DNA from 3 places in the Clavibacter tessellarius genome. Region 2 is predicted to be linked to each of the others. Evidence: predicted binding sites of a transcription regulator. Region 2 holds the regulator's gene; each other region holds the start of a gene.
What was found. The regulator HrcA, encoded in region 2, represses chaperone genes, less so after heat shock. The targets are predictions, from matches to a motif close to TTNGCACTCGNNNNNNNCGAGTGCNAA.
Positions count from the first base shown of each region.

Region 1: groL (chaperonin GroEL) is a predicted target of HrcA. The motif match lies at 1,314-1,340, and genes of this name have one in related genera.
Region 3: groES (co-chaperone GroES) is a predicted target of HrcA. The motif match lies at 8,118-8,144, and genes of this name have one in related genera.

Region 1 covers NZ_CP040788.1:1,874,594-1,884,197, forward strand. The annotation lists gene groL (chaperonin GroEL) at 1-1,269, opposite strand, end outside; gene FGG90_RS08630 (cold-shock protein) at 1,469-1,687, opposite strand; gene FGG90_RS08635 (LytR C-terminal domain-containing protein) at 1,895-2,470, opposite strand; gene FGG90_RS08640 (DUF3263 domain-containing protein) at 2,503-2,832, opposite strand; gene msrB (peptide-methionine (R)-S-oxide reductase MsrB) at 3,058-3,459, shown strand; gene FGG90_RS08650 (nitroreductase family protein) at 3,465-4,052, shown strand; tRNA gene FGG90_RS08655 (tRNA-Thr) at 4,065-4,137, opposite strand; gene FGG90_RS08660 (DsbA family protein) at 4,185-5,096, opposite strand; gene FGG90_RS08665 (ABC transporter ATP-binding protein) at 5,412-6,512, shown strand; gene FGG90_RS08670 (DUF4032 domain-containing protein) at 6,611-7,915, shown strand; gene rlmB (23S rRNA (guanosine(2251)-2'-O)-methyltransferase RlmB) at 7,988-9,046, opposite strand; gene cysS (cysteine--tRNA ligase) at 9,036-9,604, opposite strand, start outside.
Region 2 covers NZ_CP040788.1:836,396-845,999, forward strand. The annotation lists gene FGG90_RS03815 (hypothetical protein) at 1-282, opposite strand, end outside; gene FGG90_RS03820 (hypothetical protein) at 350-1,123, opposite strand; gene FGG90_RS03825 (hypothetical protein) at 1,220-2,005, opposite strand; gene FGG90_RS03830 (hypothetical protein) at 2,111-2,884, opposite strand; gene FGG90_RS03835 (DUF1990 family protein) at 3,290-3,943, shown strand; gene FGG90_RS03840 (HAD family hydrolase) at 3,984-4,685, opposite strand; gene hemW (radical SAM family heme chaperone HemW) at 4,747-5,970, shown strand; gene FGG90_RS03850 (VOC family protein) at 6,022-6,435, opposite strand; gene FGG90_RS03855 (DUF4870 domain-containing protein) at 6,446-6,841, opposite strand; gene hrcA (heat-inducible transcriptional repressor HrcA) at 7,025-8,047, shown strand; gene dnaJ (molecular chaperone DnaJ) at 8,108-9,223, shown strand; gene FGG90_RS03870 (16S rRNA (uracil(1498)-N(3))-methyltransferase) at 9,226-9,604, shown strand, end outside.
Region 3 covers NZ_CP040788.1:1,985,742-1,995,345, reverse strand. The annotation lists gene glmS (glutamine--fructose-6-phosphate transaminase (isomerizing)) at 1-748, shown strand, start outside; gene FGG90_RS09150 (holo-ACP synthase) at 759-1,118, shown strand; gene alr (alanine racemase) at 1,115-2,272, shown strand; gene alr (alanine racemase) at 2,269-4,011, shown strand; gene tsaB (tRNA (adenosine(37)-N6)-threonylcarbamoyltransferase complex dimerization subunit type 1 TsaB) at 4,021-4,638, shown strand; gene tsaD (tRNA (adenosine(37)-N6)-threonylcarbamoyltransferase complex transferase subunit TsaD) at 4,635-6,266, shown strand; gene FGG90_RS09125 (DUF4190 domain-containing protein) at 6,370-6,795, shown strand; gene FGG90_RS09120 (class I SAM-dependent methyltransferase) at 6,883-8,085, opposite strand; gene groES (co-chaperone GroES) at 8,231-8,527, shown strand; gene rarD (EamA family transporter RarD) at 8,619-9,572, shown strand.

The DNA of each region.
Region 1 (9,604 bases), 1.0 Mb from region 2:
GAGCTTGCCGGCCTGGATCAGCGCGACGCCACCACCGGCGACGATGCCCTCCTCGACGGCGGCCTTCGCGTTGCGGACGGCGTCCTCGATGCGGTGCTTGCGCTCCTTGAGCTCGACCTCGGTCGCCGCGCCGGCCTTAATGACCGCCACGCCGCCCGCGAGCTTCGCGAGGCGCTCCTGGAGCTTCTCGCGGTCGTAGTCGCTGTCGGTGTTGCCGATCTCGTTGCGGATCTGCTGCACGCGGGCCGCGATCTCGGTGGCGTCTCCGCCGCCCTCGACGATCGTGGTCTCGTCCTTGGTGATGACGACCTTGCGGGCCGTGCCGAGCAGGTCGAGGGTGACGTTCTCGAGCTTGAGGCCGACCTCCTCCGCGATGACCTGGCCGCCGGTGAGGATCGCGATGTCCTGCAGCTGCGCCTTGCGACGGTCGCCGAAGCCGGGGGCCTTGACGGCGACCGACTTGAAGATGCCCCGGATCTTGTTCACGACGAGCGTGGCCAGGGCCTCGCCGTCGACGTCCTCGGCGATGATGAGGAGCTGCTTGCCCGACTGGATGACCTTGTCGACGATCGGCAGCAGGTCCTTGATGTTCGAGATCTTCGAGTTGACGATCAGGATGTACGCGTCCTCGAACACGGCCTCCTGGCGCTCGGGGTCGGTCACGAAGTACTGCGACAGGTAGCCCTTGTCGAAGCGCATGCCCTCGGTGAGCTCGAGCTCGGTGCCGAAGGTGTTCGACTCCTCGACGGTGACGACGCCCTCCTTGCCGACCTTGTCGATCGCCTCGGCGATGATCGCGCCGATGGTGGAGTCGCCGGCGGAGATGGACGCGGTGGCGGCGATCTCCTCCTTGGTCTCGATCTCCTTCGCGGCGGCCTTGAGCTCCTCCGTGACGGCCGCGACGGCCTTCTCGATGCCGCGCTTGAGGCTGATGGGGTCGGCGCCCGCGGCGACGTTGCGGAGGCCCTCGCGGACCAGGGCCTGCGCGAGGACGGTCGCGGTGGTGGTGCCGTCGCCGGCGACGTCGTCGGTCTTCTTGGCGACCTCCTTGACGAGCTCCGCGCCGATCTTCTCGAACGGGTCGTCGAGCTCGATCTCCTTGGCGATGGAGACGCCGTCGTTCGTGATGGTGGGGGCGCCCCACTTCTTCTCGAGGACGACGTTGCGGCCGCGCGGGCCGAGGGTCACGCGGACCGCGTCGGCCAGGATGTTCAGGCCGCGCTCGAGGCCGCGGCGGGCTTCTTCGTCAAAAGCGATGATCTTAGCCATGTGTATCTCTCGTCCCTCCCGGACGTCAGGAAAAAGGCAGTCGTCTAGCACTCCCCGTGAGGGAGTGCCAGAGACGATTCTGGCACTCGCCCTACGGGAGTGCAAGCGAGCCGCTCACAGGCGCGGGCGCGGGGAAGGGGACGCGGGAGGCATGCGCGACGCCGCCGTCCGGGGACGGCGGCGGCGCGGGAGAGCGGAGTCAGCCCAGGGTGACCTTCTCGGCCTGCAGGCCCTTGGACCCCTGGCCGATCTCGAAGACGACCCGCTGCCCCTCCTCGAGGACCTTGTAGCCCGCCATCTCTATCGCCGAGTAGTGGACGAACACGTCCTGCTGGGCGGCGCCGCCCTCGACCGGGTCCACGGTGATGAATCCGAACCCCTTCTCCCCGTTGAACCACTTCACGGTTCCGTTGGCCATGTGCTTCTCCCAGTGCGACTGCGCGATGACGGGGGCGCGGTGCCGCCACCCCCGGGTCGACCGCGGAGCCCGGCATCGGCCCCGCGACACGCCCTCGGACGGCGGCGTGCGGAGCCGGGCGCGAGGGGCATGCGACCAGGCAGCACGATAGCCAGGCCGGCGGATCCGGGGCCCGGTTTCCCCACGGGTGCCCGACCCGGACGACGCCTAGCCGCGGGCCGCGTAGTCCGCGCCGAGGACCGCGGTGAGGCGCGCCGCCTGCGCGGCCGGCGTGCCCTGCGCCGGGCGGAACTGCTCCGACTGCTGCACGTCGCCGACGCCGAGCTGCGCCACGAGCCCCCGCGCCGCGCCCTCGTCCGCGGCGTCGTAGTAGTAGACGGTCGTCGTGGCGATGTCGTTCGTGCTCGCGTTGAGGCGGGATCCGATCTTCCAGCCGCTGGCCTGGATCGACGTGGCCGCCTTCGCCGAGAGGCCCGAGGTCCGGGTGCCGTTGAGCACGGTCACGACCATGCCGGGGACGGTGGTGGGCGCGACGGTCGGCGCCTCCGTCGGAGCCGCGGCCTCCTCGGAGGCGCTGTCGTTCGGGATGATGTCGGTGAAGGACACGCGGTCGTCGATGACGAACAGGCCGACGACCCCGAGACCCACGAGGAGCCCCGTGGCGAGCGCCGCCCAGGCGAAGGCCCGGAAGCGGTGGTGGCGAGGACGCGGGGCGCGGTGCGCGCCGACGCGGCTGAGGTCGCCGGGGACGTCGTCGAACCGGTCGGGAGCGTGGGAGGGCATGGCGGTCTCGAGTCTCCTCGGTAGGGCGCGGGTCAGCGCGCGGTCGGGCGGTTCGGGAGACCGGCGGGGAGGGCGCGCGCGGCGCGGGCCGCAGCACGCGTCTCGCGCAGTCGGAGCAGCCGGCCGACGAGGAGCGGGTCGTAGGCGAGCGCCGGACGCGTCTCGATGAGGGCGCCCAGCAGCTGGTAGTAGCGGGTGGCCGAGAGGCCGAAGGCCTGGCGGATGGCCTCCTCCTTCGCCCCCGCGTGCCGCGTCCAGTCGCGCTCGAAGTCGAGGACCGCGCGGGCCCGGTCGTCGAGCTCGGCGGCGGCCGACTGCTCGGGCGCGGGAGCGGTGGCGGAGCGGGCTTCGCGGTGGTCCACGGCATGCTCCTTCCCCGACATCCCCCACATACTAGGTGCGGGATCCTGGGCGCCTCGCGAACGCGCACGGGGTGTCCCGCCGGGTGGCCGACGTCGCGATCCATTCGCGCTGCGCGGGGGACGCATCCCCCCGCCCGAGGAATCCTCCGGACGTCGCGACGGTTGACCAGGGAGGCGCGCTGGGACGCCGCCCCTAGGATCGACCAGCGAGAAAGGACCCGCACCATGGCCTACGAGATCGAGAAGACCGACGACCAGTGGCGTCAGGAGCTCTCCCCCGAGGAGTACGCGGTGCTGCGCCAGCAGGCCACCGAGCGTCCCTGGACGGGCGAGCTGCTGGATGAGGACCGCACGGGCGTCTACGGCTGCAAGGCCTGCGGCGCCGAGCTCTTCACGAGCGACACGAAGTTCGACTCCCACTGCGGGTGGCCGAGCTTCTACGCGCCCAAGGAGAGCGACGCGGTCAAGCTCTACACCGACACCAGCCTCGGCATGAAGCGCGTCGAGGTCGTCTGCGCACGGTGCGGATCGCACCTCGGGCACGTCTTCGACGACGCGCCGCAGACCCCCACCGGCGACCGGTTCTGCATGAACTCGGTCTCCATGTCGTTCCGCACCGCGGAGTGACCGCCATGCCGCGGCACCGGGCGGGCGGCGACGCCGACCCGACCGGGCCCGGCACCCCCGTCCTCGACGCGCTGCGCGGGCGACGCTCCCGCTCCTCCCTGGGCGGGGCATCGCCGTCGCACGAGGACCTCGTCCCGCTCGTCGAGGCCGCGTCCCGGCTGGCCGACCACGGGGGCCTGCGGCCGTGGCGGGTCATCGAGATCCGCGGGGCCGCACGCGATCGCCTCGGTGCCGCGATGGACGACGCCGCGGGAGACCCCGGATCCGGCAAGCACGGCAAGAAGGTCCACCGCGCGAGCCTGCTCGTCGCCGTGGTCGTCCGCCGCACGCCCAGCCGGAAGGTCCCGGACTGGGAGCAGGAGGCCGTCGCCGCCGGCGTGGCCCACGCGCTCACGCTGCTGCTCGAGGAGCAGGGCTGGGGCGTCTTCTGGCGCACCGGGGGCCTGACGCGCAGCGACGCGCTCCGGCACGTGCACGGGCTCGTCGACGGGGAGGACCTGCTCGGCTGGCTCTACGTCGGCGACGTGGAGCCGGAGGGCAAGGGGCCGCGCTCCGTCGTCGACGGCGATCGGATGATCACCGTCCTCGACTGAGGGGCCGCCTCGAGCCGGCCACGGGACTCGAACCCGTAACCGCCGCATTACAAGTGCGGTGCGCTACCAATTGCGCCAGGCCGGCCGACCGCCCTCGCGGGCCGTCGATCCATCATAGGAGCCGGTCGGGGCCTAGGGCGCGGTGGTGGGGGTGGCCTCGGGTGCGGGCGTCGGCGTGGACGTGGCGTCCTGACCCGCGGCCTGCAGCACGAAGGCCGCGAACGCCTTGGCGTCGTCCGGCTGTCCCGTGTACTGGCGCTCGCCGACGACGATGACCGGGGCGCCGACGACCTTCTCGACGTTGGAGTCGGGGATGTCGCCGTCGAGGACGCGGTCGGTGGCCGCGTTGACCCACGACTGGAAGCGCTGCTCCGAGATGCACTTCGCCACGTCGTCCGACGAGGCGCCGGCCTGACCCGCGAGCTCCGTGATCCGCTCGTCGCTGAGGCCGGTGCTCTGCTCCGCCGGCTGCTCCGCGAACAGGGACCGGTTGAACGCCCAGAAGTCGTCGGGCGAGGTGTCCGCGACGCAGGCGGCCGCGTTGGCGGCGCGCTGCGAGTAGCCCTGCGACTTGCTCGTGAGGATGGCGACGGGGTGGACCTCGACGGTGGCGGCGCCGGACTGCAGCCAGCCCTCCATCTGCGCGCCGTTGGTGTCCTGGAACTCCTTGCACGCGGTGCAGAGGTAGTCGACGTAGACGCGGATGTGGGCGACGCCGGCGGCCTCGGACTCGGTGGGGACCGGATCCTGCTGCGGGTCGAGCGCCTGGGTCGGGACGGCCGCGAGGTCCTTGCCGATGAGGATGCCGTCGCTCGCCATGTTCTGGGGACCGGGGCCCGCCGGACGCGCGCCCTGCACGACGATGAGGCCGACCACGACCACGACGGCCACGAGCGCCACCGCGATGCCGCCGCGGACGAGGCCGCGCGTCGCGACGTCGCGACGGCGCTGCTTCCTGCGGTTGAGCCGGGCCTTCTCGCGCGCCGCCTCCCGGCGTCGACGATGACCGCCGTGCGGTTCGTGCGCGGGCGGCGTGCTGCTCATGGATCCTCGCTCAGGGGAATGGGGACGTCGGGCGCGGGCGGGCTCCCGCACGACCTCAGGACTCTAGGCGGACAGCCTGGGAAAGCGATGACGTGGCAGCGCGAGGAGGTCGTCCGTCCGACGATACAGGCTCGGCGGCGGCGGTCCCCAGGTGGGGAATAGCCGCCGATCCGCACCATGGCGCGCTTCCCGGTCCCCTGGCCTCGTGCAATACTCATCGGGTGGTCGTCGTCGCCCACAGCGATGAGCCATGAGCATCACATCCATCACCACGGATCGTCGGGCACGTACCTGCCCGTGAAGGAGAACACCGAAATGGCATCTGTAACTTTCGACAAGGCCACGCGCCTGTACCCGGGCTCCACGCGCCCCGCGGTCGACCAGATCGACCTGGAGGTCGCCGACGGCGAGTTCCTCGTCCTCGTCGGGCCCTCCGGCTGCGGCAAGTCGACCACCCTCCGCATGCTCGCGGGCCTCGAGGAGGTCAACGACGGCAACATCTTCATCGGCGACCGCAACGTCACGGACGTCCCGCCGAAGGACCGCGACATCGCGATGGTGTTCCAGAACTACGCGCTGTACCCCCACATGACCGTCGCCGAGAACATGGGCTTCGCGCTCAAGATCGCGGGCGTCGGCAAGGACGAGCGGGCCACCCGCGTCCTCGAGGCCGCCAAGCTCCTCGACCTCGAGCCCTACCTCAGCCGCAAGCCCAAGGCGCTCTCCGGCGGCCAGCGCCAGCGCGTCGCCATGGGCCGGGCCATCGTGCGCCAGCCGCAGGTGTTCCTCATGGACGAGCCGCTGTCGAACCTCGACGCCAAGCTCCGCGTCCAGACCCGCACGCAGATCGCGTCGCTCCAGCGCCGCCTCGGCGTCACCACGGTCTACGTCACCCACGACCAGACCGAGGCGCTCACCATGGGCGACCGCATCGCGGTCCTCAAGGACGGCGTCCTGCAGCAGGTCGGCACCCCGCGCGACCTCTACGAGAAGCCCCAGAACGTCTTCGTGGCCGGCTTCATCGGCTCGCCCGCGATGAACCTCTTCACCGCGAACGTCGTCGACGGCGGCGTGCAGTTCGGCTCGGCCGTGGTGCCCGTCGAGCGCGACGTGCTCACGAACGCGACCGGCAACGCCGTCACCATCGGCGTGCGCCCCGAGGACGTCGTCGTCTCCACGACGCAGGGCCAGGGCCTCTCGGTCACGGTCGACCTCGTCGAGGAGCTCGGCGCGGACGGCTACCTCTACGGCCACACCGACATCGAGGGCAAGCGCACCGACCTCGTCGCGCGCGTCGACGGCCGCCTGCACCCGAACGCCGGCGACACCGTGTTCATCACGCCGCAGCCGGGCCACCTGCACGCCTTCGACGCCGAGAGCGGCCTCCGCCTCAACGCGCCGGTCGCCGCGAGCTGACCCCGCCCCACCGCACATCCGCTGCCGCGGTCCCCTCGCTCCCCCGGGAGCGCCGGGGCCGCGGCAGCGGCGTTTCCGCGGTCGGGTAGGGTCGCACCATGGCCGGATCCCTCAACATCACCGCGGCGACGGTCGACCCCGCGCTCCTCGACCTGCCGTGGCAGCTGCCGCTCGACGAGTGGCCGTCCTCGGCCATCGCGACCCTGCCGAAGGGCATCTCGCGGCACCTCGTGCGGTTCGCCAACCTGTCCGGCTACGTCATCGCCATCAAGGAGACGACGGACGAGATGGCGCGCGGCGAGTACGACATGCTGCGCACGCTGCAGCGCCTCGAGATCCCGTGCGTGGAGCCGGTCGCGGTCATCACCAACCGCACGGACGAGGACGGCGACCCGCTGAAGTCGGTGCTCGTCACCCGCCACCTCAAGTTCTCGCTGCCGTACCGGGCCCTCTTCTCCCAGCAGCTCCGGCCCGACACCGCGACGCGCCTCGTCGACGCCCTCGCCGTGCTCCTGGTGCGGCTGCACATGATCGGCTTCTTCTGGGGCGACGTGTCGCTCTCGAACACCCTCTTCCGCCGGGACGCCGGCGCCTTCGCGGCCTACCTGGTGGACGCCGAGACGGGCAAGCTCTTCAACGGCGGCCTGTCCAACGGGCAGCGCGAGAACGACCTCGAGATCGCGCGGGTCAACATCGCGGGCGAGCTCATGGACCTCGAGGCCGGCGGCCGCATCGAGGAGGGGCTCGACCCGCTCGAGACCAGCACGCGCATCGTGGCGCAGTACCGCATGCTCTGGAAGGAGCTCACGGGACGCGAGGAGTTCCCCACGTCGGAGCGGTGGCGCATCAACGAGCGCGTCGACCGGCTCAACGACCTGGGCTTCGACATCGAGGAGCTCGCGATCCGCACGACCGCGGAGGGCTCGCAGGTGCGGATCCAGCCCAAGGTCGTCGACGCCGGGCACCACCAGCGGCGCCTGTTGCGCCTCACCGGCGTGGACGCGCAGGAGAACCAGGCCAGGCGCCTCCTCAACGACCTCGACTCGTACACCGCGGCGTCCGACAAGCAGGACCTCGACGAGGAGATGGTGGCCCACGAGTGGCTCGCCCGCGTCTTCGAACCCGTCGTGCGCGCCATCCCCCGCGACCTCCGCGGCAAGCTGGAGCCCGCCGAGGTGTTCCACCAGCTGCTGGAGCACCGCTGGTACATGTCGCAGAAGATGAACCGGGACATCCCGCTCGCGGAGGCCGTGACCGCGTACGTGCAGGACATCCTCCGCCACCGCCGCGACGAGGCGACGGTCATCGACCCGCCCACGGAGTCGATCGGCGTGATCGAGGACGAGTCCGAGGTGCCCATCACCGAGGCCGAGGCCGCCGAGGACTGGCGCGCGAAGGTGTGACGCCCCGCGGCGCAGGCCGCGGGACGACGACGAGCCGGGACCCCAGGGTCCCGGCTCGTCGTCGCGGTGGGGCTACTTCCGGCCGGCCGCCGCGCGCAGCTTGCCGATCTCGTAGAGCGTGACGCTCGCCGCGATGCCCGCGTTGAGCGACTCCGTGGAGGCGCCGATGGGGATGGAGACGACGGTGTCGCAGGTCTCGGTGACGAGGCGCGACAGGCCCTTGCCCTCGGATCCGACGACGACCACGATCGGCCGGTCAGCGAGCGTGAACTCGTGCAGCGACATGTCGCCGCCGCCGTCGAGGCCGACCACGAAGACGCCGCGCTGCTTGAGCGCCTTCAGCGTCTGCGTGAGGTTCGACGCCATGGCGACGGGCGTGCGCGCCGCAGCTCCGGCCGAGGTCTTCCAGGCGCTGGCGGTGAGGCCGACCGAGCGGCGCTGCGGCACGATCACGCCGTGGCCGCCGAACGCGGCGACCGAGCGGATGATGGCGCCGAGGTTCCGCGGGTCGGTGATGCCGTCGAGCGCGACCATGAGCGGCAGCTGGCCGCGCGAGATCGTCTTGTCGAGCAGCTCGATCGCGTCCGCGTACTCGTACGGCGGCACCTTGAGCGCGAGGCCCTGGTGCACGGCGTCGTGGCCGGCGATGCGGTCGAGCTCGGGGCGCATGACCTCGAGCACGGGGATCCCGCGCCCGGTGGCGAGCGACAGCACCTCCTTGACCCGGTCGTCGTACTCGATGCGCGAGGCGATGTAGAGCGCGGTCGCCGGGATCTTGGCGCGGAGCGCCTCGACGACCGAGTTGCGGCCGGTGACGACCTCGGACTCGTCCTGCTGCTTCGCGCGGCGGGCGCGCGGGGCGTCCGCGCCGGCGGGCCGGTCCGTCGCGCGGGCGCGCGGCGGGGCCTGGCGCTCGGAGCGCTCGTCGCGGCCGCGGTTGGCGCCCGCGGACGCCGCCTCGTAGCGGTCCTTCGCGAGCTTCCGCTTGCCGGCGGGGTGGTAAGGCCGGTCCTCGGCCTTGGGCGTGGGCTTCTTGCCCTCGAGGGCCTGCCTGCCCTGTCCCCCCGACCCCTTGAGCGGGCCCTTCTTGGTCTTGCGTACCGCGCCTGATCGGCTGGGCTTATTCGCCATCGATGCTCCAATGCGACCCGCCGGGCGAGTCCTCTATCGTGATGCCGGCCTCGGCCAGCTCCTGTCTGATGCGGTCGGCGAGGGCGAAGTCCCTGGCCTCCCGCGCGGTCTGTCGCTCGGCGATCCGGTGCTCGACCAGCGCCTGAAGCGCACGGCGCGCGGGCTGGTCGGACGCGGTGCGCCACTCGTCGGCGAGGGGGTCGATGCCGAGCACCGCCACCATCGCGGAGACGTCGGCGCGCTGGGAGGCGGCCTCCTGGAGGTCGCCGGCGTCGAGGGCGGCGTTGCCCGCGCGGACGGCGTCGTGCAGCACGGCGAGCGCCTGCGGGACGCTGAGGTCGTCGTCCATCGCCTCGGCGAAGGCGGCGGGCACGACGGCGGACGCGCCATCCTCCGCGGCGGCGGCCTGGAAGCGCGTGCCCGCGAGGCGGCGGGCGCTGCGATCGAGGAAGGTCTCGATGCGGTCGAGGGCGGCCTCGGCCTCGGCGAGCGCCCCGTCGTGGAACTCGAGGGTCGACCGGTAGTGCGCGGATCCGAGGAAGTAGCGCACGACGACCG
Region 2 (9,604 bases):
CAGGTCGACGTCCGCGTAGATCTCCGGCGCCCAGGTGTACTTGAGCGTCGTGAACGTCGCGCGGACGGGCGACGGGAAGCCGTCGGCCTGCCACTCCGCGTAGGAGGCGGTCGTCGGCTCCGCATCGCCAGCGGCCCGGTACAGGTCGCTGGTGAAGGGGAGCGAGTAGTAGGTCGCGCCCGAGGGCGCGGCCGCTGCGGGGGCCGCGAGGGCGGGTGCGGCGGTGAGGGTCGTGCCGAGCGCGAGCGCTCCGGCGACGATGACGGCGAACGATCGGTTCATGGTGCGGGTTCCTTCTTGCCTCTAGGTCGTGCGGTGGTGGGCAGCCGGTCGGCTGCCCACCGGGTGATCAGCAGCGTGCGGGGGCGGGCGAACCCGCCTCGCGCCACTGGCTGAAGCTGAGCTTCGCGCCCTGCGGCGCGGCGATGCCGACGTAGCGGATGTCGGCGGAACCCGCGGCCTTGCAGAACCTGTCGCCGTCGAATGACTTCACGATCTGCGGCGTCGGCTTGCCCCAGTACTCCCAGATGTCGTAGTCGATGGCCTCGATGTCGTAGGAGGGCACGGTGCGACCGACGATTGCCGGGAACCAGCCGAGCTTGCGGAAGCTGTCGGAGCTCACGGTCGGCGTCGGACGACCCAACGCGGAGTACTCGGCGAAGGTCAGCTTGTGATTGACCGGCACGTCATCGGCGAAGCTCAGGACGGAGACGAAGAGCTCGTCCGAGTAGCTGTACTTGTAGAGGCTCGAAGCCGCCGGCAGCACGTTCTTCGTCGGCGCGGGCGAGCCTGCGGAGGCCCACTGCGAGTACGACAGTCCGAGCGTCGACACGGCACCCGGCTCCGTCTGGATGTCGGCGTAGATGTCCGGAGACCAGGTGAAGCCGCGGTAGGCCACGGTCGCCGCGGCGGGCTTCGGGAAGCCGTCCGCCTTCCAGTCGTCGAAGTAGGCCGGCGCCGAGTAGCGACTTCCCTCGTAGGACTCCGTGACGTAGAGGTCGCCGCTGAACGGGACCGAGTAGTAGGCCTGGTGCTTCGGGGCAGCCTGCGCCGGCGTGGCGACGAGGGCGCCGCCGAGCGCGAGGGCTCCGGCGATGGCGAGGGCGGGGATCGAGCGGTTCACGATGGCCTTCCGAGGCGAGGGGGATTCAGGTGGGAGGAGCAGGAGGGAGAGGGGAGAACGGGAGGGCGGGCAGCCGGTCGGCTGCCCGCCCGGGGATCAGCAGCGTCCGGGTGCCGGGAACCCGGCCTCGCGCCACTGGGCGTAGCTGAGCTTCACGCCCTTCGGCGCGGCGATGCCGACGTAGCGGATGTCCGCGGAGCCCGCGGTCTTGCAGAACCGGTCGCCGTCGAAGGACTTCACGATCTGCGGCGTCGGGCGGGCGTAGTAGTCCCACGCGGCGAAGTCGATGACACCGACCTCGCCCGTGAAGTCCTTCGGTCCGACGACGGCGGGGAGCCATGCGAGCTTCCGGAAGGTGGTCGCCTCCACGCGGTCCACGGGCGGCTGCCCGAGGTGCGCGTACTCCCGGAAGGTGAGCTTGTGGAAGCCGGGCTCGTCGGTGAACGAGGCACCCTCGAGGACGAAGAGCTCGTCGGATCCGTCGTATCGGATGATCTCGTGCTGGTGGGCGAGCCGGTCGTCGCGCGCCGCGGGCCGGCCTGCGTGCGTCCATCGGTCGAAGTCGAGCATGGTGGTGGACGAGAAGCGGCCGAAGGTCTGGTCCGCCCAGATCGTCGATTCCCAGGAGTAGCCGATGTAGGTGACCGTCGCGGGCACGGGCGTGGGGAATCCGTCGGTACGCCACTCGTCGAAGGTGGCGCCGGAGGGGTCGAGCGAGGTGTCGCCCGGTCGCACGGCGATGAGCGTGTCGTCGAACGGGTTCGAGTAGTAGACGACGGTCCCTGCGGGTGCTGCGCTCGCCGGCGCAGCGGATGCTGCGGGGAGCGCAGCCCCGAGCAGCAGCGCTGCGGCGAGGGCGAGGGCGGGGATGGAGCGGTTCACGGTGGCCTTCCGAGGCGAGGGGGGAGGAGCAGGAGACGGGATGAGGAGAGGAGGGAGAACGGGAGAACGGGAGGGCGGGCAGCCGGTCGGCTGCCCGCCCGGGGATCAGCAGCGTCCGGGAGCGGGGAATCCGGCCTCGCGCCACTGGGCGTAGCTGAGCTTCACGCCCTTCGGCGCCGCGATGCCGACGTAGCGGATGTCCGCGGAGCCCGCGGCCTTGCAGAACCGGTCGCCGTCGAAGGACTTCACGATCTGCGGCGTCGGCCGGGCGAAGAAGTCCCACGTCCCGAAGTCGACGACGCCGATGCGGCCGGTCTGGTCCACCGGCCCGACGATGTTGGGGTTCCACGAGAGCTTGCGGAAGGCGGGCTCCGACTCGTCGTCGACACTCGGGTAGCCGAGGTGGGCGTACTCGGCGAACGTGAGCTTGTGCACGATGAAGTTGTCGCTCAGGCCGAGGCCCTCCCACACGAAGAGCTCGTCGGAGCCCGTGTACGCGCGGACCGTGGAGTCCGCGGCGAGCTGGTTCGTCCGAGGCGAGGGGAAGCCCAGGGAGCGCCAGGTCGGGTAGTCGACCAGTGTCGAGAACGAGATGTCCTCGACGGTGACGTCCTGGTAGATGGTGTCGCCCCACGTGTACTTCACGTAGTCGACGGCGGCCGGGCGGGGCGCGGGGAATCCGTCCGCCCTCCACTCGTCGTACGTGGCCACGAGCAGGCGCGACTGCCCGTCGGCGACGTCGACCTGGAACAGGTTGGACGACGCGGGGATCGAGTAGTAGGTGCCGTCACCCGGCGCGGCCTGCGCCGGCGTGGCGACGAGGGCGCCTCCGAGCGCGATGGCTCCGGCGAGGACGAGGGCGGGGATGGAGCGGTTCACGGTGGCCTTCCGATGGTCGACGCGGTGGTCGAGGGGTGATGGGAGTGGATGCCGGGCGGCGTCGCATCCGCGCCTCGACCATCTCCGACCCGCGAGCGGACCGGTTCGACGACGCGTGAGCTGACGTTCCCCTGAGCCGGTCGAACCGGCCATGGCTGAAAGCTATCTGCCCGGGAAGACGCGGAAGAGAACCCCGGGTCACGGACGGATAACGCTTCTGACCGGGACTACAGCGCCCGGATGAGGGCACCCGCCCCGGCGTCATCCGCACGGATGACCGGGGCCTCCGGCGGACCCCAGATCGGGGGTGGGCGTCCGTCGAGGGGCGCCGGGCGGGCTCGCACGCGGGACGTCGTCCGGGTCCTCCGCCGGGGTCTCGCAGCCCCACGCCGTAGTCTGATCCGCATGCGCCGCAGCACCTACACCGCGACCGCCGTCACGTACGGCTCCGTCGGCGGCACCCAGGCCGTCGACCTCATGACCTACCCGCCCGAGGGCTACCGCCCCTCCGAGGCGAGCGCCCGTCTGGGCAGCGGCGACGAGCGCTTCGAGCAGGCCGTCGCCCTCCTCATGACATGGGGGGTGCAGCGCGGCAGCGGCATCGACGTCACGCGCATCGAGCAGGAGGTGCCGGACGAGCCCGGCTACCGCGGGCTCGAGTTCGACGAGGACGGCGTGCCGCAGGCGCCCGCCGACCGCCCGCGCGAGGCGCTGTACGGCGACGACGGCACGGCGTGGATCACGTCGGGCACCTCGGCCGTGCTCCGCATGCCGTTCGGCCCGCTCCACCCCGAGGCGCCGGTGCGCGTCGTGTACACCGTCGAGGAGGCCGACCGCGTCGGCTTCGCCTACGGCACGCTGCCCGGCCACCCCTTCAGCGGCGAGGAGGCGTTCCTCGTCTCGCGCGAGCCCGACGGCAGCGTCTGGCTCACCCTCCGCGTCTTCTCCCGGCCGGCCTCGTGGCCGCTGCGGCTCGCGAGCCCCGTGCTGCGCGTCGTCCAGGGCGTCTTCACGCGCCGCTACCTTCGCTCGCTGCACCCGGCCGTCGCCTCCGCCTGATCCCGGGGGACGGCGCGATCCGGACCCTCGGTCGCCCGGCTCAGCGCGCGGCGAGCCCGTCCAGGAACGCGAGGACCTCATCGTGCCCGGCGCGGAGGTCCGGCACGACGAGCGCGGCGTGCGCGTCCGGCGCCCGCAGCGCGTCCACGTCGTAGGCGCCGGTCGCGACGGCCACGTACGGGAAGCCCGCCGCCTCGGCGGCCACGCCGTCCGCGGGGGTGTCGCCGATGATCACGACGGGCGCGCCGACGAGCTCGGCCGCGGCCCGCCGGGTGAGGTCGCTGCGGATCCTGGCCTCGTGCCCGAACGCGGACGCGTCCCAGTCGAAGAGATCCACGTCGAGCCCGGCGCCGTCGAGCTTGTACCGGGCGCGGAGCGGCGAGTTGCCCGTCAGCAGCGCGTTCACCCACCCCCGCGCGGCGACGTCGGTCACCAGCTCGGGGACGCCGACCGGGATGGTGCGCCGACCGGGTCCGTAGTGCTCGACGCGCGACAGCTCCTCGAGGTGCTGCCGCACCGGCGCGTGCAGGGACTCCGGCAGGCCGTAGACGTCGAGGGTCTCCCAGATGATCTGCCCGTCGGTCTTGCCGTGCGCGTGCACCGTGCGGTCCTCGAGCGGCTCGCCGGCCGCCAGCTCGATCGCGCGGTGGTACATGCTGCCGGAGCGCGGGCTGTTGTGGAGGAGCGTGCCGTCGACGTCCCAGAGGACGTGGAGGGGCCGGGGCGAGGGGGCGTCGGTCATGCGCCCATCCTGCCGGAGCCCGCTGCGCGGACCGCCCTCCCCGCCGGGGGATGATGGACGGATGCCGTCCGCCCTGCCCCTCGCCGATCCCGCCCCCGCCGACGGCCTGCTGCCCGCCTCCGCCGCCGAGGGCGCCGACGAGCGCGCGTTCGGCGTCTACCTGCACGTGCCGTTCTGCCGCGTGCGCTGCGGGTACTGCGACTTCAACACCTACACGGCGCCCGAGCTCCGCGGGGTCAAGCAGTCGGACTACGCGTCGCAGGCCGTGCAGGAGCTGCGCTTCGCGGGATCCGCGCTCCGGGCCTCCGGCGTCCCCGCGCGCCCCGCGTCCACCGTGTTCCTCGGCGGCGGCACGCCCACGCTCCTGCCCGTCGAGGACCTGGTGCGGATGCTCGACGCCGTGCGGGCGACGTGGGGCATCGCCGAGGGCGCCGAGGTCACGACCGAGGCGAACCCCGACAGCGTCGACGACGCCTACCTCGCCGCTCTCGCCGCGGGCGGCTTCACGCGCGTCTCGTTCGGCATGCAGTCCGCCGTGCCCCGCGTGCTCGCCACGCTCGAGCGCACGCACGACCCCGCGCGCATCGCGCCTGTCGTCCGCGGCGCCCGCGCCGCCGGCCTCGAGGTGAGCCTCGACCTCATCTACGGGACGCCGGGGGAGACCATCGACGACTGGCGCGCCTCGCTCGAGCAGGCGATCGCCCAGGAGCCCGACCACCTCTCCGCCTACGCGCTCATCGTGGAGCCCGGCACCAAGCTCGCGCGGCAGATCCGACGCGGCGAGGTGCCCGAGCCCGACGAGGACCTCCAGGCGGACATGTACGAGCTCGCCGACCGCATGCTCGGCGAGGCCGGCTACGAGTGGTACGAGGTGAGCAACTGGGCCCGCGGCGGCCGCCGCAGCCGGCACAACCTCGCCTACTGGCAGGGCCACGACTGGTGGGGCGTCGGCCCGGGCGCGCACAGCCACGTCGGCGGCGTCCGCTGGTGGAACGTGAAGCACCCGGCCGCCTACGCCGACCGCGTGCTCGCCGGGGCCTCGCCCGGGGCCGGCCGCGAGACGCTCGACGACGCCACGCGCGAGGTCGAGCGCGTGCTGCTGGGGGCGCGGATCCGCGACGGCCTGGCCATCCCGACCCTCACGGTCGAGGGCCGCCGCCAGGTCGCCGGGCTCATCGCCGACGGCCTCGTGGATCCGCGCGCCGCCCTCGCGGGCACGCTCGTGCTCACCCTGTCGGGGCGGCTCCTCGCCGACGCCGTGGTGCGCCGCCTCCTCGCGGACTGACGCGGCGCGGGACGACCACCGGCTGGCGGACCGCCGCGCGGCCCGGACGGGTCAGAGGACGACCGCGCCCACCTCGTCGCCGGCCTCGCGCTCGGCGTCGCTGCGCTCCACGCAGAACTCGTTGCCCTCGGGGTCGGCGAGCACCACCCAGCCGCTGCCGTCCGCGTTCCGGCGGTCGGCGACGAGCGTCGCGCCGAGCGCGAGCACCCGGTCGACCTCCTCGTCGCGCGTGCGGTCGTCGGGCGCCAGGTCGAGGTGGACGCGGTTCTTCGACGTCTTCGGGGCGTCCGTGCGCTGCAGGATGATCCCGAGGCCGGACACGGGGTCGCCGAGCCACGCGGCGTCCTCGCCGGGCCGGTTGGGCTCGTCGGGGTCCTCGGCGAAGCCCGTGACGCCCGCCCAGAAGATCGCGAGCCCGTGCGGGTCGAGGCAGTCGACGGCGACGTGCCGGATCCGGGCGCTCACCGGGTGACGCCTACTTGATCCACCGGATGTTGAGCGGGTAGCGGTACGGTCGGCCGCCCTGGACGCGGGCGCCGCCGATGATCGCGAACACGATGTTGACCACGACGACCGCGAAGATCACGAGGCCGAGCAGGACGGAGATGAGGATCCCGAGGAACGGGATGACCACGAACACGGCCTGCAGGACGTTGAGGATGACGAGCGCGCCGGCGACGTTGATCGTCCAGTTCGTCGCCTCCTTGCCCTCCTGGTCCGTGAAGCGGCCCCGCTCGCGGAACACGAGCCACACGATGAACGACGGCACGATGAGGATCGCGAGGAAGTGCGTGAGCGACGCCCACAGCCGGTCCTCTGCCGGGGTCAGGGGGGCGGGGGCTCCGTAGGGGTGGGGATCGGGTGCGGACATCGCGGGCCTCTCGGTGCGCGGCACGGCGGGAGGCCGGGGGATCGCGCGGGATCGTGGGTGGTGCCCGGCCTCGCCCGGCGCCTCCACGCTACCTCCGCCGACGCGCGACCGGCAATGCCGGACGGTCGGATCCACGCGGTACGATTGGCAGTCAGAACCGACGAGTGCCAGGAGGGAGCCGCCATGGTCTCGGAACGCGGACTCGACGTCCTCCGGGTGATCGTGCAGGACTACGTGTCCTCCCGTGAGCCCGTGGGCTCCAAGTCCATCGTGGAGCGCCACGCCTTCGGGGTCTCGGCCGCCACCATCCGCAACGACATGGCCCTGCTCGAGGAGGAGGAGCTGATCGCGGCGCCGCACACCTCCTCGGGGCGCGTGCCGACGGACAAGGGCTACCGGCTCTTCGTCGACCAGCTCGCGGACGTGCGTCCGCTCACGCCCGCGCAGCGCCAGGCCATCCACGTGTTCCTCGGGCAGTCCGTCGACCTCGACGACGTCCTCGCGCGCACCGTCCGGCTCCTCGCGCAGCTCACCAACCAGGTCGCGCTCGTGCAGTACCCGTCGCTCGCGACGAGCCACGTGAAGCACGTCGAGCTGGTCGCGCTGTCGGCCACGCGCGTGCTCACCGTGCTCATCACCGACACGGGCCGCGTCGAGCAGCGCGTCGTCGAGCTCCAGGGCGATCCCGACCAGGAGTTCCTCGCGGCCATGCGCACGCGGGTGAACGCGGCCGTCGGCGGCCTCGGCCTCGCCGAGGCGGCCGCGCGCCTCGAGACCCTGGCCGACGAGGTCGAGCCCGCCCAGCGGGCCGCCGCCTCCGCGCTCGCGGGCACGCTCGTGGAGCAGGTGCTCGCGAACCGCCAGGAGCGGCTGCTGCTCGCCGGATCCGCGAACCTCGCCCGCACGGAGCGCGACTTCCCCGGCAGCATCTCGCCCGTCCTCGAGGCCATCGAGGAGCAGGTGGTGCTCCTGCGCCTGCTCGGCGAGATGGAGGCCGACCAGCACGGCGTCTCCGTGAGCATCGGCCGGGAGAACGCCCCGTTCGGGCTCGGCGAGACGAGCGTGCTCACCAGCGGCTACAGCTCGTCGGGAGGCGTGCTCGCGCGCCTGGGCGTGCTCGGCCCGACCCGCATGGACTACTCCACCAACATGGCGTCGGTGCGCGCGGTCGCGCGCTACCTCTCGCGCCTGCTCGAGGAGCGGTGACGCCCGCACGCCGGCGCACCGCCCCTGTTCCCCACGACCATCACCACCGAAGGGCCCGACGTGGCTGACCACTACGAAGTACTGGGCGTGAGCCGCGAGGCGACGCCCGAGGAGATCAAGAAGGCGTACCGCAAGCAGGCGCGCCAGCTGCACCCGGACGTCAACGACGCCCCCGACGCGGCCGAACGGTTCAAGCTCGTGACGCACGCGTACGACGTGCTCTCCGACCCGCAGCAGCGGCAGCAGTACGACCTCGGCCCGCAGGCCGGGTTCGGCGGGGGCGGCGGCCAGGGCTTCGGCGGCTTCGGCGACATCTTCGAGACGTTCTTCGGCGGCCAGCAGGGCGGTGGCGGACGCGGTCCCCGCTCGCGCCAGGAGCGCGGCCAGGACGCGCTGCTCCGCGTGGAGGTCGAGCTCGAGGAGGTCATCTTCGGCGTGCACCGCGACCTCGAGATCGACACGGCCGTCGTGTGCGAGACCTGCCACGGATCCTGCGCGCAGCCCGGCACGAGCGCCGTCACGTGCGACATCTGCCGTGGCTCCGGCAGCATCCAGCGCCAGGTGCGCTCGCTCCTCGGCAACGTCATGACGTCGAGCCCCTGCGGCACCTGCCGCGGCTACGGCACCGTCATCCCGCACCCCTGCCCCACCTGCGCCGGCCAGGGCCGCGTCCGCGCGCGCCGCACGGTGCCGGTCGACATCCCGGCCGGCGTCGACACGGGCCTCCGCCTCCAGATGCCGGGCTCCGGCGAGGTCGGCCCCGCGGGCGGGCCGAACGGCGACCTCTACATGGAGATCAAGGTCGCGCACCACGACGTCTTCAGCCGCAACGGCGACGACCTCCTGGCCACCGTCGAGGTGAGCATGGTCGACGCGATCCTCGGCAGCGACGCGCGCATCGAGGCGCTCGACGGCGACGTCGACCTCGAGCTCCGCCCCGGCATCCAGAGCGCCGAGATCATCACGGTGCGCGGCCGCGGCGTCACGAAGCTCCGCGGCTCCGGGCGCGGCGACCTCAAGATCGGCATCCAGGTGATCACGCCGCAGAAGCTCGACCACAAGGAGCGCGACCTCATCCAGCAGTTCGCCAAGCGGAACAAGGCGCCGGCCCCGCACCTGGCGCACTTCCAGCAGGGCCTGTTCCAGAAGCTCCGCGACCGCTTCCTCAACGTCTGACCGTGGCGCACTTCCACCTGGCGGACGACCTCGGCGACGGCGACCTGGCCGTCGGCCGCGTCGTCGCGCTCGGCGCCGCGGAGTCGCGCCACGCGGTCACCGTGGGGCGCATCCGGGCGGGCGAGGCGCTCCTCGTCGGCGACGGCCGCGGGACGATCGCGTCGTGCACCGTCACGACCGCGGATGCGCAGCGGCTGGAGCTCCGGGTCGACCGCGTCGAGGAGCACCCCGAGCCGTCGCCGCGCGTGGTGCTCGTGCAGGCGCTCGCCAAGGGCGACCGCGACGAGCTGGCCGTGCAGGCGGCGACCGAGCTCGGCGTCGACGCGGTGATCCCGTGGCAGGCGCAGCGCTCGGTCTCCCGGTGGGAGGGCGCCAAGGTCG
Region 3 (9,604 bases), 1.1 Mb from region 2:
GGCGGGCGCGCGCGTGCTGTCCATCTGCAACACCCAGGGCGCCACGATCCCGCGCGAGTCCGAGGCGGTCGTCTACACGCACGCCGGCCCCGAGGTGGCGGTCGCGTCGACCAAGGCGTTCGTCGCGCAGGTCGCCGCGCTCTACCTCTTCGGCCTGCACCTGGCGCGCATCCGCGGCACGCTCTCGGCCGACGAGATCGTGGAGAACACCGAGGAGCTGCTCGCGGTCCCCGAGAAGCTCGCGACCGTCGTGGAGCAGGGCGAGAAGATCAGCCAGCTCGCGAAGTGGATGGCGGACACCCGCGCCGTGCTCTTCCTCGGCCGCAACGTCGGCTTCCCCGTCGCGCTCGAGGGCGCGCTGAAGCTCAAGGAGCTCGCCTACATCCACGCCGAGGGGTTCGCCGCGGGCGAGCTCAAGCACGGGCCCATCGCGCTGATCGAGCCGGGCCAGCCCGTGTTCGTGATCGTGCCGAGCCCGACGCACCAGCTCGCGCTGCACAAGAAGGTCATCTCCAACATCGAGGAGATCCGCGCGCGCGGGGCCCGCGTCATCGCGATCGCCGAGCAGGGCGACGCGTTCGTCCTGCCGCACGCCGACGAGGTCATCCCGATCCCGCTCGCCGCGCCGCTGTTCGAGCCGCTCCTCGCCGTCACGCCGCTCCAGATCTTCGCGATGGAGCTCGCGGCGGCCAAGGGCCTCGACGTCGACCAGCCGCGCAACCTCGCGAAGTCCGTCACCGTCGAGTGACCGGCCGCGCGTGATCAGGGGCATCGGCGTCGACGTGGTCGACGTGGCGCGCTTCGCCCGGAGCGCCGAGCGCACGCCGGGCCTCGTGCCGCGCCTGTTCGCGCCGGCCGAGCGGCCCCTGCCCGCGCGCTCGCTGGCGGCGCGGTTCGCGGCCAAGGAGGCGCTGATCAAGGCGCTCGGCGGCCCGGGCGGCATCAGCTGGCAGGACATGGAGGTCGTGCGCGACGACCACGGCGACCCGTCGTTCCGGGTGCGCGGGGCCGTCGCCGAGGTGGCGGCGGAGCGCGGCGTGACGCGGATCCACCTGAGCATGAGCCACGACGCCGGCCTCGCGACCGCGTTCGTGGTGACCGAGGGGGAGGGCCGATGACCGACGAGGCCACCGTCCAGCTCCCGGCCGCCCTCCGGCGCGAGGCGCGCATCGACGCCGGCGCCATCTCCGCGAACGTCCGCACCCTGCGCGCCGCCACGGGCGCTCCGCTCGTGATGGCCGTGGTCAAGGCCGACGGCTACGGGCACGGGGCGGTCGCGTCCGCGCGCGCTGCGCTGGCCGGAGGGGCCGACCGGCTGGGCGTGGTCGACATCCGCGAGGCCCTCGCGCTGCGGGCCGCCGGCATCGAGGCGCCCATCCTCACCTGGATGCACGCGCCCGGCGCCGACTTCGCCGCCGCGATCGCCGCCCACGTCGACCTCGGCCTCAACAGCCTCCGCCAGGTGCGCGAGGCCGCCGCGGCCGCGCGCGCGATCGGCCGGCCCGCCGAGGTCCACCTCAAGGTCGACACGGGCCTCGGCCGCAACGGCGTCACCGCGGCGGAGTGGCCGGGCGTCGTCGCCGAGGTCGCGCGGCTCGTCGCGGAGGGCGCGCTGCGGCTGGGCGGCGTGTTCAGCCACCTCGCCAACGCCGGCGCCGAGGAGGACCTCGCGCAGGTGCGCGCGTTCGAGGCGGCCGTGGACGCGGTACGGGCCGCGGGGCTCGAGCCCGGGATCCGCCACCTCGCCGCCACCGCGGGGGCGCTGCGCGTGCCCGAGGCGCGCTTCGACATGGTGCGGCTCGGCATCGGGATCTACGGCATCTCGCCGCTCGACGGCGTCACCTCGGCCGAACTCGGCCTCGTGCCCGCCATGACCCTCGTCGGCAGCGTCGTCGCGGTGAAGGCCGTGCCCGCCGACACCGGCGTCTCCTACGGCTACACCTACCGCACGACCCGCGCCACGACCCTCGCGCTCGTCTCGCTCGGCTTCGCCGACGGCGTGCCGCGGCTCGCGAGCAACCGCGCGCCCGTCGCGATCCACGGCGCGCGCTTCCGGGTGAGCGGCCGGATCGCCATGGACCAGTTCGTGGTCGACGTGGGCGACGGCGTCGTCGACGGCCGGCCGGTGGCGGTGGGCGACGACGCCGTGCTGTTCGGGGATCCGGCCGTCGGCGCCCCCTCGGTGGAGGAGTGGGCCGAGGCGACCGGCACCATCGGCTACGAGATCGTCACGCGCGTCGCCGGCCGCGTGACGCGGAGGCACGTCCCATGACCGGACCCGCGCACGCCGCGGACGCGACCGTCCCCGCTCCGACGGCTCCCGCTCCGCAGGCGCCCGGCCGCCGCGCCGTGGTCGACCTCGACGCGATCCGCCACAACGTCCGCACGCTCGCGGCGCTCGCCGCCCCCGCCCGCACGATGGTCGCCGTGAAGGCCGACGCGTACGGCCACGGCGCCCTGCAGGTCGCGCGCGCGGCCCTCGAGTCCGGGGCGGAGAGCCTCGCGGTGCTCGACGTCGCGTCCGCCGTTGAGCTGCGCCGCGCCGGGATCACGGCCCGCCTCCTCGCCTGGCTGCACGGGGTCGACACCGACTTCCGCGTGGCGGTCGAGGAGGGGATCGACCTGGGCGTCTCGGCGCTGTGGGAGCTGGAGCGCATCGCCGCGGCCGGCCGCGCCACGGGGATCCGCGCCCGCGTGCACCTCAAGGCCGACACCGGGCTCAGCCGCAACGGCGCCACCCCCGAGATGTGGCCCGACCTCGTGCGCGCGGCCGTCGCCGCCGACGCCGCGGGCGAGCTCACGCTGCACGCGCTCTGGTCGCACCTCGCCGACGCCTCGCCCGAGGACGACGACGCCGCGCTCGCCCGCTTCCACGAGGCCGTCCGCGTCGCCGAGGAGCTGGGCGCGCGGCCGGTCGAGAAGCACCTCGCGGCCAGCTCCGCCGGGATCCGCCTGCCCGCCGCCCGCTTCGACATGGTGCGGTTCGGCATCGCCGTCTACGGCATCTCGCCCTTCGACGACCGCTCCGGCCGCGACCTCGGCCTCATCCCGGCCATGACGCTCGAGGCGGACGTCGTCTCCGTGAAGCGCGTCGAGGCGGGCCAGGGCGTGTCCTACGGGCTCGACCACCGCACGACCGGCCCCTCCACCCTCGCGCTCGTGCCGCTCGGCTACGGCGACGGGATCCCGCGCATCGCCGGCCCCCGCGCGTCGGTGCTGCTGAACGGGCGCCGCTTCCCGGTCGCCGGCCGCATCGCCATGGACCAGCTCGTGCTCGACGTCGGCGACCTGCCCGTCGAGGTCGGCGACACCGCCGTGATCCTCGGCACCGGCGACCGCGGCGAGCCCACCGCCGAGGAGTGGGCCGGCTGGGCCGAGACCATCGGCGACGAGATCGTCACGCGCGTCGGGCCGCGCGTGGACCGGGTCCACCTGCACGAGCGCGATGCCGGGGCCGCGGCCGGCACCGAGGACGCGGACGCGCCCGCCGCCGAGACCGTCTCCGACGAGCTCGTCCCCGTCCCCACCCCCGACGCCATGGAGGAGCTCGGCCGCGCCTTCGCCCGCGAGCTCGGCGCGGGCGACCTCGTCGTCCTCTCCGGCCCGCTCGGCGCGGGCAAGACCACGTTCACCCGCGGCCTCGGCGCGGGCCTCGGCGTCCGCGGCCCGGTCACGAGCCCCACGTTCGTGCTCGCCCGCACCCACCCGAGCCTCGTCGACGGGCCGCCGCTCGTGCACGTCGACGCCTACCGGCTGGCCGACGCCCGCGAGCTCGACGACCTCGACGTCGACTTCGCGCGCTCGGTCGTGGTCGTCGAGTGGGGCGAGGGCAAGCTCGACGGAGTCGCCGAGGAGTGGTGGGACCTCCGGATCGCGCGGCCCACGGGCGCCGGCGACCGGGATCCGGACTCCGCGGACGCGGATGACGCGGACGCCGCCGACCCCGACGAGGCCCCCGAGGAGCCCCGCACGGTCCGGGTCCGCCGCCTGCGCGCGCGCCCCCGCGCCTAGACTCGTCCAGTGCTCCTCGCGATCGACACCTCCGCCGGAACGGGCGTCGCCGTGATCGACCCCGACGGCCGCGTGCTCGCCGAGCGCCAGGAGGAAGACACGATGCGGCACGCCGAGGTCATCGGCACCCTCCTCGACGAGTGCCTCTCCGCCTCGGGCGTGGAGCGCTGCGACATCCGGGCCGTCGTCGCCGGCATGGGACCCGGCCCCTTCACCGGCCTCCGCGTCGGCATCGCCGCGGCCCGCGTGCTCGCCACGGGCCTCGACGTCCGCGTGATCCCCGTGGTCAGCCACGACGCCGTCGCCCACGACCACTACGCGGCGGGCGGCACCGGATCCCTGGTGGTCGTCACCGACGCGCGCCGCCGCGAGCTGTACTGGTCCGTCTACCGCGCCCCCGTCGACGGCGGCGTCGCCGAGCGCACCGCGGGCCCCGGCCTCAGCAAGCCCGACGACGTGCCGGCCGCCGACCACCGCATCGACGCCGCCGGGATCCGCGCGGCCTCGCTCGCGCAGGTCGCCCGCCGGATGGACGCGCTCGACCTCCCCTTCGCCCCCGACGAGGCCCTCTACCTGCGCTCGCCCGACGTCACCGTCTCGGCCGGCCCGAAGCGGGTCACGTCGTGAGCGTGCTCTTCCGCCCGGCGACGCTCGACGACCTCGGGGCGCTCATGCACCTGGAGACGACCACGTTCGTCACCGACGCGTGGTCGTCCGACGCGATGCGCGGCGAGCTCGCGTCCCGTCACGGCTGGTACGCGGTCGCCGTCGACGAGGGGACCGACGCGATCCTCGGCTACGCCGGCCTCTCCTGCCCGCGCGGGGCGCAGGCCGCCGACGTGCAGACCATCGCCGTCGCCGAGCCCGCCCGCGGTCGCGGCATCGGACGCGCGCTGCTCACCCGCCTCGTCGCCGAGGCGCACGCCCGGGGCGCGCGCGAGGTGCTGCTGGAGGTGCGCGCCGACAACCCCGTCGCCCAGGCGCTGTACTCCTCGCTCGGCTTCGAGGCGATCGCCGTCCGCCCGCACTACTACCAGCCGGACGACGTCGACGCGGTCGTGATGCGCGTCGCCCTCGGCGCGACCCCGCCGTCCGTGGCCGACCCGCGCGACGCCGCCGCGCCGGTCGCCGAGGCCGCCGATGCCGCCGAGGCCGGCGACGCCGCCTGCGCCGACGAGGACGAGTGCGACGCGACCGCGGGCCCCCTGGTGCTCGGCATCGAGACCTCCTGCGACGAGACCGGCATCGGGATCGTCCGCGGCCAGACCCTCCTCGCCAACGTCATCTCCAGCTCCATGGACGAGCACGCGCGCTACGGCGGCGTGGTGCCCGAGGTCGCCGCCCGCGCGCACCTCGAGGCGCTGACCCCGGCCATCGACGCGGCCCTCGAGGAGGCGGGCGTCACGCTCGCCGAGCTCGACGCGATCGCCGTCACCGCGGGCCCCGGCCTCTCCGGCGCGCTCATGGTGGGCGTCGGCGCGGCGAAGGCGCTCGCCGTGGCCCTCGACATCCCGCTGCACGGCGTCAACCACCTCGTCGGCCACGTCGGCGCCGACCTGCTCAGCGTCGACGGCGGATCCGGCCGCCCGCTCGAGACGCCCTCCATCGCGCTGCTCGTCTCCGGCGGCCACACCTCGCTGCTGCTCGTGCGCGACCTGGTCGACGACGTCGAGCTCCTCGGCGAGACCATCGACGACGCCGCGGGCGAGGCCTTCGACAAGGTCGCCCGCGTGCTCGGCCTGCCGTACCCGGGCGGCCCGCACATCGACCGGGTCGCGGCCGACGGCGACCCGAAGGCGATCCGCTTCCCCCGCGGGCTCTCCCTCCCGAAGGACATGGAGCGCCACCGCTACGACTTCTCCTTCTCCGGCCTCAAGACCGCGGTCGCCCGCTGGGTCGAGAAGCGCCAGGACGCGGGCGAGCCCGTGCCGGTCGCCGACGTCGCCGCGAGCTTCCGCGAGGCCGTCGTCGACGTGCTGCTCACGAAGGCCGTCGCCGCGTGCGTCGACCACGGGATCCCGCGCCTCCTCCTCGGCGGCGGCGTGGTCGCCAACGCGCGCGTGCGGGAGCTGGCGGCCGAGCGCTGCGCGGCCGCGGGCATCGAGCTGCGGATCCCGCCCCTGTCGCTCTGCACCGACAACGGCGCCATGATCGCGGCGCTCGGCGCGCGCCTGATCGAGTCGGGCCGGGCCCCGTCCGGGCTCGCGTTCGGCGCCGACTCCACGCTGCCGGTCACGGTCGTCCAGGTCGGCTGATCCGCCCGTGCCCCCATTACGGGGACCTTTCGCGGCTATTTCCCGAACAGGAGAATCCCGGGGCACGCATCACGGTATGTTCCCAGGGACGAAAGGAACGACAATGACCGATCCGCAGAACCCGGACCGCTCCAACGACGGCTTCCCGCCCGCGCCGAGCCAGCCCGCCTACCCGGCCGCTCCCGCCGCCGGCTCCGACTCGCCCTACGCGGCGCCCTACCAGCCCGGCCAGGGCGGTGCGCCGAAGAAGGGCCTCGCCATCACGTCGATGGTGCTCGGCATCGTCTCGGTCGTGCTCTGCCTGCCGCTGTGGTTCCTGACGTTCTTCGTCGGACTCGCGGGCCTCATCACCGGCATCCTCGCGCGCAAGCGCAACCCGGAGTCGAAGGGCTTCTGGATCACCGGCATCATCACCTCCATCGTCGGCATCATCCTGAGCGCGATCATCGCGATCGGCGTCATCGCGGTCATCACGTCGGCCGTGAACACGGGCGAGATCAACGGCACCCCGATCCCCGTCGCGCCGTAGCACGCACCACCCGCACCACCACGACGCGGCCGTCCCCTCGGGGGCGGCCGCGTCGTCGCGTCCGGGCATGGGCCCGGCCGTCGGACGTCAGCCCGCGTCGACCCCGTGCCGGTCCGCGAGGATGGCGACCCGCCGGCCGCCCACCCGCGTCGCGATGAGCGTCGCCGACGCGTCGCCCTTCAGCTGCAACCGCGTGCGCAGCCGCGCCGGATCCACGTCCACGCCGCGCTTCTTGATCTCGAGCGTGCCGATCCCGCGGGCCCGCAGCTCGCGCTTCAGCCGCTGCTCGTCGAGCGGCAGCACCTCGCGCACGCGGAAGCCGCGCGCGAACGGCGTCGCCCGCTCCCGGTCGGCGGTGATCCAGGCGATGCCCTCGCCGACCATCCGCCCGTCGAGCGAGCGCGCCAGGTCGCCGATGAGGCGCGCGCGGATCACGGCGCCGTCCGGCTCGTAGACGTGCGCGCCCAGCTCGCCGAGCTCGGCGTCCGCGCTGTCGGCCGCCGAGGTGAGCTCCGCGGAGGATCCGCCGCCGATCACGAGCGCCGCCCGCCGCACGCCCTCGCGCCGCGTCGGCCCGAACCACAGGCCCATCTCCACGGCCTGCCCGTCGACGGACACCCACTGCGCCTCCGCCTCGGCGGGGATGAGGTCCCGGTCGAGGCCCGGCCCGAGCTTGATGCCGGCCGCGCGCCCCGCCGCGAGCTCGAACGCCGCGGTGAGGGTGGGGGAGTAGGCGTCCGGGTCCGAGATCCGCCGCGTCGACGAGTGCCCCTCGGTGCGCCGGGCGGGATCGAGGTAGACGCCGTCGACGCGGCCCGCGTCGAACGCCTCGGCCGTGCCCTGCTCGACGACCGCCTCGGGGAACGGCGCCAGGTTCCAGCCGGCGACCGCGGCGGTCACCTCGTCGCGCTCCACGGCCGTGACGCGGATCCCGATGGCCGCCATCGCCATGGCGTCGCCGCCGATCCCGCAGCCCAGGTCCGCGACGTGCGCGACGCCCGCCTGCTGGAAGCGGCCGGCGTGCTGGGCCGCGACCGGCAGGCGCGTCGCCTGCTCGAGGCCGGCCTCGGTGAAGAGCATGCGCTCGGCGAAGTCGCCGAACTTGACCCGCGCGCGGGCGCGCAGCCGCGACTGCGTGAGCACGGCGCTGACGAGCGCGGGGGAGTGGCCCTCGGCGCGGAGCGCGCTCACGATCCGCACCATGTCGTCGCCCGGCGCGGGCTCGGGCAGGGAGTCGAGCAGCCGGAGCCCCTCGAGGGAGAGGACCTCGCGGAGGTCGGACTGATCCATCCGCCCACCGTACCGGGGCGGCTCCCCACGGATTGGCACTCGCGTTGCACGAGTGCAAGCCCAGCCCGTAGAATCGCACCTGGCACTCTCCCCCGGGGATTGCCAATGAAGTCTTGTCCCTTAGTCACGAAGGAAGAGGTCAACCGTGTCGGTCTCCATCAAGCCGCTCGAGGATCGCATCGTCATCCAGCAGGTCGAAGCCGAGCAGACCACCGCGTCTGGTCTGGTCATCCCCGACACCGCCAAGGAGAAGCCCCAGGAGGGCGAGGTCGTGGCCGTGGGCCCCGGCCGCATTGACGACAACGGCAACCGCGTCCCCCTCGACGTCGCCGTCGGCGACAAGGTCATCTACTCCAAGTACGGCGGAACCGAGGTCAAGTACGACGGCCAGGACCTCCTCGTCCTCTCCGCGCGCGACGTGCTCGCCGTCATCGAGCGCTGACGCTCCGCACCAGCGACACCGCACCACCCGAGAGCCCGGCCGACGCGTTCGGCCGGGCTCCCGTGCGTCCGGGCGGGGCTAGCCTCATGAGGTGACGCGCACCGCCTCGGAGTCCTCGACCCGCACCGGACTCCTCGCCGCCGTCGGCGCCTACGGGCTCTGGGGCGTCCTCCCCGTCTTCTTCCTGCTGCTCGTGCCCGCCGGGGCCTTCGAGATCGTCGGCTGGCGGATCCTCTTCTCGCTCGTCGTCTGCGCCCTCGTCATCACGGGCGCCCGGCGCTGGCCGCAGCTGGTCGCCATCGCCCGGCAGCCCCGGCTCCTGTTCGGCCTGGCGCTCGCGGGGCACCTGATCCTCGTCAACTGGACCGTCTACGTCTACGGCACGCTGTCCGGCCACGTCGTCGAGACCGCCCTCGGCTACTTCATCAACCCGATCGTCACCGTGCTGCTCGGCGTGCTCCTGCTCCGCGAGCGGCTCCGCCCCCTGCAGTGGACGGCCGTCGGCCTGTCCGCGCTCGCCGTGGCCGTCATCGCGATCGGCTACGGCCAGCTGCCGTGGGTGTCGCTCGCGCTCGCCGGGTCCTTCGGCCTCTACGGCCTCGTGAAGAAGCGCGTGAGCGGGGGAGCGGACGCGCTCTCCGGGCTGGCGCTCGAGACCGCCTGGCTCGTCCCCGCCGCCACGACCATGCTCGTGATCACGGGTGCCGGCGCGGGCCTCACCATCGGCACGGTGTCGCTCGGGCACACGCTGCTGCTCGTCAGCACGGGCGTGGTCACCGCCGGGCCGCTCCTCCTGTTCGGCTTCGCCGCCGGGCGCCTCCCGCTCTCCGTCATCGGCCTCACGCAGTACCTCGCGCCGCTGCTGCAGTTCGCGTTCGGCGTGTTCGTGATGCACGAGGCGATGCCGCCGGAGCGCTGGGCCGGGTTCGCGATCGTGTGGGCGGCGCTCGTCCTGCTCACCGTCGACATGCTCCGCGCGTCCCGACGGCCGGGAATGCCGACGACCCGCGCACCGCGGGAACCGGCTGTCGCCGACGGCATCTGACACGGATCCCGTCGCGCTTTCCGCGAAAGGTA